One region of the Bradyrhizobium sp. 45 genome, then DNA from elsewhere that is predicted to be linked to it. Evidence: predicted binding sites of a transcription regulator. Region 1 holds the regulator's gene; each other region holds the start of a gene.
The links. The regulator LexA, encoded in region 1, represses DNA repair genes until DNA is damaged. The targets are predictions, from matches to a motif close to TGTTCNNNNTGTGTTCNG.
Positions count from the first base shown of each region.

Region 1 (3,274 bases):
ATTGCCGGGGATGGCGCGAGCGTCGCGGTGCGGGGCAGGGACGGATATCTGCACCTGATCAGGACGAACAAGGACGGCTTTCTGCTCAAGGAATGGCTCGCTGCCGACGCCGATCCGCGCGATGCGGGCAGAGCCTCGCTTGCCGATGGCGTGTCCTGCGACGAATCCGGCTGCGTGACGCCACTGGCCGACGGGAGGCTGGTCGCGCTGGCACTGCGCGTCGACGCTCTCGCAGACGATTGCAGTCGGGCCGCCCTGGTGGTGACGACTCGTCCCGCGCCGCCCGATTGCGCGGCGATGGTGGTCGATCGGCAGCGGCTCGCCAGCCAGAGCGCGCTGGCGCTGACGCAGCGTGGTGACGGTTTTGTGGTTCAGGCAGTGAGGGCGAGAGGCACGAGCCGCCCCTGGTTGCCGGCCGGCGCCGGCGAGGGTGATTTCGACGGCAGCCTCGCGCCAAAGTCGACCGCGCCTCGCATCAAGGACGCAACGCCGGCGGACACCGACCTGCAAGCCGACGATTGATCTGATGGTGCGGAGCAACGCAGTGGTTCGGTGCGTCCGTTCGGATTCGCGGGGCGCAAACCACACCATCTCGCCGGCCACGGCCGGCGATGGCGATTCAATCCTGACCTCCGACCTCGTAGCCGGAGGGCGGCTCTGTCAGCCGATCGGCAGGTGCGTGACGGTCGGCTGCCTGTCGGCGGTGATCTGCGCCTTGTGCTCGCGCTCGGTGACCGACTGAGTCACCGGCAGTTGCAGCACCGTCGCGCGCTGGCCTTCGACGAGCTGCGTCACCAGCACGTATTTGCCGTCGGGGAATTCGATCGCATCATGATGGCGGTCGGGAACGTGCGGATCGATCTTGCCGAACTTGCCGACGCGGGAATTGATGGTGCGCGTCCAGATCCAGCGATTGTCGTAGCGGACGTCGTCGGCGAAGGCGAGCTCCGTCCCCGGCAGCAGGCAGACGGCGACGGACGGATCGGCTGCAGAGGCGAAGCCGCGCGTCGAGGTGCCGCGGAAGCTTGTCGTGACGATCGTCTCGCCGACTTCGGCGGGGCGCGACGCGACGGCATGTAGGCTGTAGTCACACATCGGGTGCTCCTCATGCTGGGATAGCAACCCGCGTCTCTTATCGAGGCGCAGGCCTCTATCAGAGTGGAAGCACGAACGCTGTGCTTGGTTGTGGGCAAATCTGCGGCTGGCTTCCGCAAGCCGCGATCACATTATCTTTCCCGAATTCAATAGGAACAAAGCTCGCCGCGATGCATTCGGGAGGCGCGTACGCGAACATTGCCAACTTGGCTGCAACGGCCGAACTTGACCGCTGGTCGCTGTTTCCTCGAACAACCGAGCCGCGAAGCGGTGCTGCTTGAAGCGGTGCTGCTTCGTCGGCGTGGCGAGGAGCCAGCGTTGGAGGAGGGGCCGGATAGTCTGTGCAGAACCAGAAAGGCTATCCAGCCGGAGCGGACGATGATCCGCTCCAATCTCTGACCGGCGATGCCGATCGGAAGCGCGCGAGGCGCCAAGCACCTCCGGCATGAAGTGCTTCCGATATGAAGTACTGCCGATAGAAAGACTCCCGGTATCAGTACTTCCGGTAAAGCCCGATCAGCTTGCCCTGAATCTTCACCCGGTTGGGCGGCAGGATGCGGACCTCATAGGCCGCGTTGGCGGGCTCGAGCGCGATCGAGGCGCCGCGACGGCGGAAGCGCTTCAGCGTCGCTTCCTCGTCGTCGATCAGCGCCACCACGATGTCGCCGGTATCGGCGCTCTCGTTGCGCTGGATCAGGGCCATGTCGCCGTCGAGAATGCCGGCTTCGACCATCGAGTCGCCGCGCACTTCCAGCGCGTAATGCTCGCCCGAGCCGAGCATGTCAGGCGGTACGCTGATAGTATGGCTGCGGGTCTGCAACGCCTCGATCGGCGTGCCGGCCGCGATGCGGCCCATCACCGGCACCGCGACGGGACGTTCGCCCTCGTCAGCGGGCAGGCTCGCGCTCGCACGCACCTTGCCGAGATTGCCCTCGATGACGCTCGGCGTGAAGCCGCGGCGGCTGCCAGCGGCTGCCTGGAGCTCCGGCAGCTTGATGACTTCAATCGCACGGGCGCGGTTGGGCAGGCGTCGGATGAAGCCACGCTCCTCGAGCGCCGTGATCAGGCGATGGATGCCCGACTTCGAGCGCAGATCGAGCGCATCCTTCATCTCGTCGAAGGAGGGCGGCACGCCGCTTTCCTTCAGACGTTCACTGATGAACCGCAGAAGCTCGTATTGTTTGCGCGTTAACATCTCGACCAAAGTCCCCCGGTTGATGTCGTCCGATTCCGAGACGCTGAATTCGGCCATAAGCCGCTGCATGCTCGAAACAAATCATGAACAGACACTATATGTTCGATACATGTTCCGCAACTGCTTAATTTACCGTGAACAGAGCAAAGTGCGCGGAACGCGCGTTGCGGGGGCGCTCAGACGGGGAGCCGCAACACTTCGCAAGCCGTGCCGGCTTCGGCCTTCGGCGCGAATGGTGCGCGGACGAGAAGTACCTGTGCTGCAGCGAGATTCGCAAGCAGCGAAGAGTCCTGATGATTGACGGGAACAACGACGCGTGTGCCATCGTCACGCTCCTCAAGATGCGCGCGCAGATAGTCCTCGCGCTGGTCGTTGGCGCCGACGTCGCGGCCGAGCACGGCGCGTTCATGGCGATGGTGAATCACTGAACGGCCCGACAGGGCGCGAATCAGCGGCACCATGAACAGGAAAGCGCACACGTAGGACGATACGGGATTGCCCGGCAGGCCGATCACACCCATTGCGCCGAGTCGCCCGTGCATCATCGGCTTGCCTGGCCGCATCGCGATCTTCCAGAACGCCATCGCGATGCCTTCGTCCCGCAGTGCCTGCTGGACCAGATCGTGGTCGCCGACCGATGCGCCGCCGGTCGTGATCAGGACGTCGGCGCCGCTCTCGCGGGCGCGGCGGATGCCGGCGGTGGTGGCCTCGAGCGTGTCGGCGGCAATACCGAGGTCGATGGTCTCGGCGCCCTCGCTGCGGGCGAGCGCGTGCAGGGCGTAGCCGTTGGAATAGACGATCTGGCCGTGGCCGGGCGTGGTGCCCGGCATCACCAGCTCGTCGCCGGTGGCGAGAATCGCGACCTTCGGACGCCTGACAACGGCAAGGTGCGGATGATTCATCCCGGCGGCGAGCGCGAGGTCTCGCTCGGTCAGACGGCTTCCCTTGCGCAGGAGCACGTCGCCCTCGCGGAAATCGACGCCG
Region 1 is NZ_JADPIX010000100.1:138,491-141,764, reverse strand. It holds partial or broken gene IVB42_RS15615 (ComEC/Rec2 family competence protein) at 1-522, shown strand, start outside; gene IVB42_RS15610 (hypothetical protein) at 661-1,095, opposite strand; gene lexA (transcriptional repressor LexA) at 1,589-2,290, opposite strand; gene glp (gephyrin-like molybdotransferase Glp) at 2,467-3,274, opposite strand, start outside.

Region 2 (3,274 bases), on a different contig from region 1:
GCCTGCGTCACTGGCACTCGTGAAGAAGCCCGACATCCTCGGCTTTTCGCCAGGGATGACATTCGACGAAACCAACAAGCTCGTCACGCAACGTCGCTACCGCTGCCGTCAGATTCGCGATTCCTACGTCCTGGAGTGCGCAGTCGACGGCGCCAAGGTCACGATCTTTGCCGACGACGTTGACCCTGGGAATCCCGATCCCAAACATCCCATCTGGCGCGTCATTGCGGAGTTGAACAATCCGGTCCCCAAGACGCTGCAGTCAAATCGATCTCCGACCAGTTCAACGCCCAGCCAACCCGCGACGCTCGGGAAGGATGAATATGGACCGTCGGCCGTGGCCTGAAGCTCAGCTATGACGGCGCCGCCTTGAAGCTCGTGGACGAAGCCGAGGAAATCAGGCGTGGCAAGCAGGAAGCAAAGCGCTAGGGAGCGCGACGCCGGGTGCCCTTCAGTGACGAAACCGGTTGACGGCCAACAGCGGCAGCCATGATCCCAGCACCATGCAGATCGCAATGGCTGCGACTAGGACGTATTTCAGGGGATGTTGCGAGGACGCGAGCGAACCTTCGAGGTGAAGGTATGGCAGCATCGCCTCCACGGCCATCCCGATCAGGGCAACCGCAACCAGCCCGCCAACCGCCGAAGCGAACAGGTTGACGATCCATCCGATCGCGCCGCGCTCGTTCGACCAAGCCTCGTAGATCGCGACAGCCAGCATCACGAGCACAAAGACCAGCATGAAGCGCATCGAGCCGCCGACGCTCGCCTTCGACCCGAAGATTTCCACCAGCAGCATGGCCGCCACCGCGAGCAGTGTGATCGCCTTCACGACTTTCCTCTTTGGTGTCTCAGCACATAGGCCGCGAAGCCAATTCCGATGCCGAGCAGGCTTTGCAGCATGGCGGTTGGTCGCGCCGGGCTTCGCCGGGGTTCAACAAATTGCACTCGGAGAACTGCAGGACCGCCGCGCAGTGACGACCGAAGGCCGGGGACCGATCTATGCAGCTTGCCTATTGGAAAGCCGCTCGAACGCCGTGATGGCCCGGTTGGCCAGCATGAGGCGTCTGTGCTCGCCCTTGCGGACCATCTCTTCGACGGCGGCCGAGAGAAAGCGGCTGGTGAACGGCGCGTCGCTGATTTGTGCGGTGCGCTCCAGATAATCCCAGGCGATCTGCACGGAATGTTCGATGAGATGGGACAGGTTCTCGCTCATGCAGAACCTACGCTTGGCGGGAGCGCTTGTTCCGCGCTGGCCAGTAGGTCGGTTCTTCATGGCAGATCTCGAGACGTTCAATTTCCGCACGTTTTCGACTGACGAACAAATGAGGAACGACAAGCGCGCGCCGACGTTAGGTGGAAAAGGAGAGATCGCGATGGCTGACAAGACAGCTGACAACACCGGGGACAACGCACAAAAGGATCCGAAGGATTGGGTTTCCGGCGACGACCCGATGACCGGCGCCCAGGAATCCTACCTCAAGACCCTCGCCGAGCAGGCGCACAAGCCCCTCCCCAAGAAGGATCTGACCAAGGCAGAGGCGTCAGAGCTGATCGACACGATGCGGCAAAAGGCCGGGCTCGAGAAGTAGACAGCGGGCATGTACGCCCCGCCCCTGCGAGACGGAAGAACATGACTCACCGATGATCAGAAGTGTCGCGGGAAGGTTGCAGGCGTTCGGCCAACGCTGCATTCACAAACGTTGAGCGCGCTGCATTTCGTCGGGCACAAACAGCGTCGATTGAGCGCACGATCCCGCAATGTCGATTCCACAACTTCAATGCCGGGATCGGGGCCTGTCGCTTTGCGAGCCGGGCACTCATCCTGCTTTGCCTTGCTTCACGTCATGTACGATGTCACCGATGGTGCTTCCCACGACAATCGCGGCAACAACAGGCCAACCGGCGGCTACCATAAGGATGGCCCCGTAGCGCATGTCTTCGCCGGGCCGTTTGTAACTGTCTCGGCCCGAGAACAGGAGCACCGCGATCAGGCAGCCAACTGCGTATCGTCTAAACCATTTCACGACGAGAGACCTTCGTTTACGGGAATTCGTCGCCTCCAACTCCGTCGTGGTTCATGATGTCGGCCGTCCGGCCGCTCGCCGGCAGGCGAAATTTCAGACGATCATGCAAGGCGCGTCAGGCGCCTTGCATGACCTGCTGCCGCTCATTTTCTTGAGCGCGCTGAGCATCGGCTCCGCGCCGAGCTCAGTTCTGTCACTTCGGCAGATCGCGGATTGCCAGCTTGATGACTGTAAGGACAACGAAAGCGGGCGCCCCGTAAACGATGGCGTTCACGGCCCAAGTGATGGCGACGCCCAAGAAAACGGAACTGCCGACAGCTCCCCAGAAAAGGTAAGCTGCGGATATACCCGGCATCTCCCATGCCATCACAGGGGTGGAGTAGTCGGTTAGCTGCTCCATGACGAGCAGCACCGTCGAGACGAGGGCCCCGATTGCCAGTGCGACGGTGAGAACGGATTTCATTGTCTTCAAAGGCCCAACAGCGCCATCACGATGCGGAATCATAAAAAAGGCTGCCAGGCCGAGGAGGCCTCCTACGGCAATCTTCACCCAACGCCGTTGGATTTTCGGCTCGAGCCATGTCGCCAGTTTGACCCAGAGCGCATACGCCCATCCGGCAACAATCGAGCGGATAAGTGCAAACAGAAGCTCGCCTAGAATATTGGCCATAGCGGTTAGTCGCGTCAGCTCCGCGGGGAGTTCATCTGCCAACGGCTAAACAACCCCGTGTCCCCCGTGAATGAGGTGGCCAAGTTCTGCGGTTTGCGTCACCGTTCTGAGGACCCGGTTAGCGCTGTGGAGCTTCGTGAAGGGCTCGTTTTCTAGCGCTTGAGCACTGCCATCGCCATTCACGGCGCGCTCGGCGCGGCATCGTGACTGCTGACATCAGGGTGGCAGCAGCGATGTGCGACGAGCGCCGCGATGCCGCTCAATCTGGGGTCAACAAAGGACATGTCATGAAGTACGCCTCCACTCGCCTGATCGCCACTGACATCAAAATCATGGTTTCGTTCTACGAAATGGTGACCGGAGTTTCCGCCGAATGGCTCGCGCCGGTGTTCGCCAAGATCGTGACGCCGGGCGCCAACCTGGCAATCGGCGCAGCCGAGACGGTCGCGCTCTGGAAAGAAAACAGTGCCGAGCCCGGCGCCGACCGCACCGCCGTGATCGAGTTTCAGGTTGAAGACATCGATGCGGATTATCAGCGCCTGAAAGACAAGGTTACGCTGGTGCACAAGTTGAAAAC
Region 2 is NZ_JADPIX010000067.1:4,323-7,596, reverse strand. It holds partial or broken gene IVB42_RS12740 (hypothetical protein) at 1-429, shown strand, start outside; gene IVB42_RS12735 (hypothetical protein) at 452-832, opposite strand; gene IVB42_RS12730 (hypothetical protein) at 1,001-1,216, opposite strand; gene IVB42_RS12725 (DUF3072 domain-containing protein) at 1,377-1,592, shown strand; gene IVB42_RS12720 (hypothetical protein) at 2,221-2,697, opposite strand; gene IVB42_RS12715 (VOC family protein) at 2,985-3,274, shown strand, end outside.
Region 2: the regulator LexA is predicted to act here: its motif matches at 1,318-1,335, upstream of IVB42_RS12725 (DUF3072 domain-containing protein).

Region 3 (3,274 bases), 100 kb from region 1:
GTGCCGTAGAACAGGACGTTGTTGACGGCGTAGCCGATGCGGCCGCGCACGGTTCCCATCGCATCGGTTTTGGAGCTGAGGGTGGTGCTGACGAGGCCGAAGCCGGGGACGGCAACGGGGCCGGTGACCGACGCGCTGACATCAGCCCAGGAACCATCGGCCTCGACGCCGAGCACGACATTGCCGGTCTGCCAGTTGTAGCCGGCAGTACCGCCGACGAAGCCGCCCTTCATCTTCGGGTCGGTCGAGGAATTTTCCCAAGCGCCGCCACCGACGATACCGAGGTAGAAGCCGGTCCAGTTGTAGACCGAAGCCATGGCCACCGGGGCCTTGGTGTAGGGGCGCGCCGCGAGATCAGCGGCCGAAGCCGGGGCGGCGAGAGCGAACAAACAGGCCGAAGCCAACAAAACCTTTTTCATTTTCAACTAATCCCAGTCCCAGTTTCTGATTGTGCCTTCCACGATAGGGAGGGCATCGGACTCACTTGCCCAACTGATGCCGTACTTACACCAGTGAAGCCGCAAGTTGTGTCACTCAAAAGCAACAACGGTCGGAAAACGGAACGGTTATTGACCGATTAATATTGGAGAACTGCACAGCAAAAGGCCGGCGCAAGGCCGGCCTTCGAAGTGCGATATGTCCAGCGCGATCAGTACCTTGCGATGGCCGGACCGCCCCAGCGATAGTTCAAGCGCACCAGGCCCATGTCTACGTCCTGGCGAATCCGGTCGCTGCCGAATACCGCACCCGCGGGCGTTGTGAAGCCGATCGTGCGATCGCCAAGGAAGATGTGGTCGTACTCAAAGCCCAGCGACCAGTTCGGGGCGAAGCCGAATTCCAGACCGGCCCCGACCGTGCCACCCCAGCGAGTCTCCCGGGCCGAAGCCAGCAGCGCGCCCGCGCCGGGCGTACCCGCAGCAGCGTAGATGTCGTACTTGTCACCGACGACGGCGGCGCCGCCCTTCACGTAAAGCAGCACGTTGTTCCAGGCGTAACCGACCTGACCGGTGATGAGACCGAAAGCGTCGATGCGGGAACGGTTGCGATCACCCGTCACCAAAGCGGTACCAGGGAAGAGGGTGCTCACGTTGTCGCCCCGGAAGTCAGCCCAGTTGCCCTGGCCTTCCAGACCGAACACCCAATTGGCGGACTGCCAGCGATAGCCGATCTGGCCGCCGACGGTGCCCCCTGTTGCATTGTGACAGCCTTCGCCGACGAGAACGCCGGTCGCGGGCGTGACGAAGTCCCAGCACTTGTGGCTGGAGCCACCGCCGCCGTTGATGCCGATGTAGAAGCCGCTCCAGTCGTAGATGGCGGCAATCGCCGGCGGCGGGGCTTTGGTGTAGGGACGCGCGGCCATGTCCGCCGCGCTTGCGGGAGCCGACAAGCCCATCGCCACTGCACCGATTGCACAAATAAGAAGCTTATTCATTGCCAGTCTCCCCAGGTTTCGTCCGCTTCTTATTTCCCCGAAGCGGCTGATCAGGCGCGAGGGCCCATATGAACTAAGTCCGAGGCAACCGTAGCTCTACGGAGCGGCAGAGTCCGTCTCCCAAATGCAACAAGACCGGGGCAGTGCGAGTACCCATAACTTGCTGAATGTTAAGTTCTTTCTTCCATTTTTGGGAACCTACAAAGGTTCCAATCGACGTGTGCCTTTCCGCAACACATGTGGCCGATCGATCCCACGCCTTCAGATCTGTCTTCGCCAAGAACAAATCTGGAACGAACCGGAGGTCGATGCTATATGTGGGGATAACCGGAAGGGTGACGGCCTGATCGTCGTCCGCAAGTGTTCGGCGAGCGTATAGGGTCGCCTCAACAGGCACGGCGGAACGCGGGAGCGGACCGGCCTTCTTGAATTCAGTGGCATTCGGAGCGGAGAGCGGAGATGGCGGGAAGCGTCAACAAGGTCATTCTGGTTGGAAATCTCGGCAAGGATCCTGAAATCCGCCGCACCCAGGACGGGCGGCCGATCGCCAATCTGAGCGTCGCGACTTCGGAGACGTGGCGCGACAAGGCGACTGGCGAGCGCAAGGAAAAGACCGAGTGGCACCGCGTCGTGATCTTCAATGAAGGGCTCTGCAAGGTCGCCGAACAGTATCTGAAGAAGGGCGCCAAGATTTACGTCGAGGGTGCGCTCCAGACCCGCAAATGGACCGACCAGAGCGGTGTCGAAAAGTACTCGACCGAAGTCGTGCTGCAGGGGTTCAACTCGACCTTGACGATGCTGGACGGTCGTAGCGGCGGTGGCGGAGGCGGCAGCTTCGGCGACGAGCCGGGCGGCGATTTCGGCTCCTCCGGTCCGGTCAGCAGCACGCCGCGGCGCCCTGTTGCCGCCGGCGGCGGTGGCCGCAACAGCGACATGGACGACGATATCCCGTTCTGAGCGATTCCGCTCCAAGAACGCGGCGCCTGATGCGGACGCCCGGCCGGATGGGCGGCGCTTCTCATCTCATGTCAGAACATCCCACTAATCGACAGGACGGGCTCGGCATTTCCGGGCCCGCTTCATGTTTGGGGTGAGCTCGGATTGCGGCTTGGCAAACGCGCCGACGCGGCAAGCTCACCGCGCGGTTTTCCACGCGTGAGCGGCGATTTTGCAAGGCCGATGCGAGTGCTGTCCGAGACACCGCTCGCAAGGGCTTAAGTTGTTGGAAAAATAGGCGGAAAAAGCGCTTCCCAGAACGCCGCGAGGGTGGTTATCAGAGGCTCGATGCGCTATATGATTCCCAGATAAAACCTCACCGGATTTCCCCTTGGCTGACGACGACGACAAGCCCGGCGACCAGCCGGCGCAACCCTCGGATATTCGCCCCGTCTCCATCTTCGAGGAGATGAAGAAGTCCTATCTCGACTACGCCATGAGCGTGATCGTGGCGCGGGCGCTGCCTGACGCCCGCGATGGCCTGAAGCCGGTGCATCGCCGCATCCTGTACTCGATGAACGAGCAGGGGCACACGCCGGACAAGAAGTACGTCAAGTCCGCCCGCGTGGTCGGTGACGTCATCGGTAAATATCATCCGCATGGCGACCAGTCGATCTACGACGCCATGGTCCGGATGGCGCAGGACTTCTCCATGCGCGTGCCGCTGATCGACGGCCAGGGCAATTTCGGCTCGGTCGACGGCGATCCCCCGGCTGCCTATCGTTATACCGAAGCCCGATTGACGAAGGCGGCGCTGGCTCTGCTGGCCGACATCGACAAGGACACGGTCGACTTCCAGCCGAACTACGACAACAACGAGACCGAACCGTCGGTCTTGCCAGCCAA
Region 3 is NZ_JADPIX010000100.1:34,957-38,230, reverse strand. It holds gene IVB42_RS15105 (outer membrane protein) at 1-419, opposite strand, end outside; gene IVB42_RS15100 (outer membrane beta-barrel protein) at 650-1,432, opposite strand; gene IVB42_RS15095 (single-stranded DNA-binding protein) at 1,892-2,389, shown strand; gene gyrA (DNA gyrase subunit A) at 2,760-3,274, shown strand, end outside.
Region 3: the regulator LexA is predicted to act here: its motif matches at 1,711-1,728, upstream of IVB42_RS15095 (single-stranded DNA-binding protein).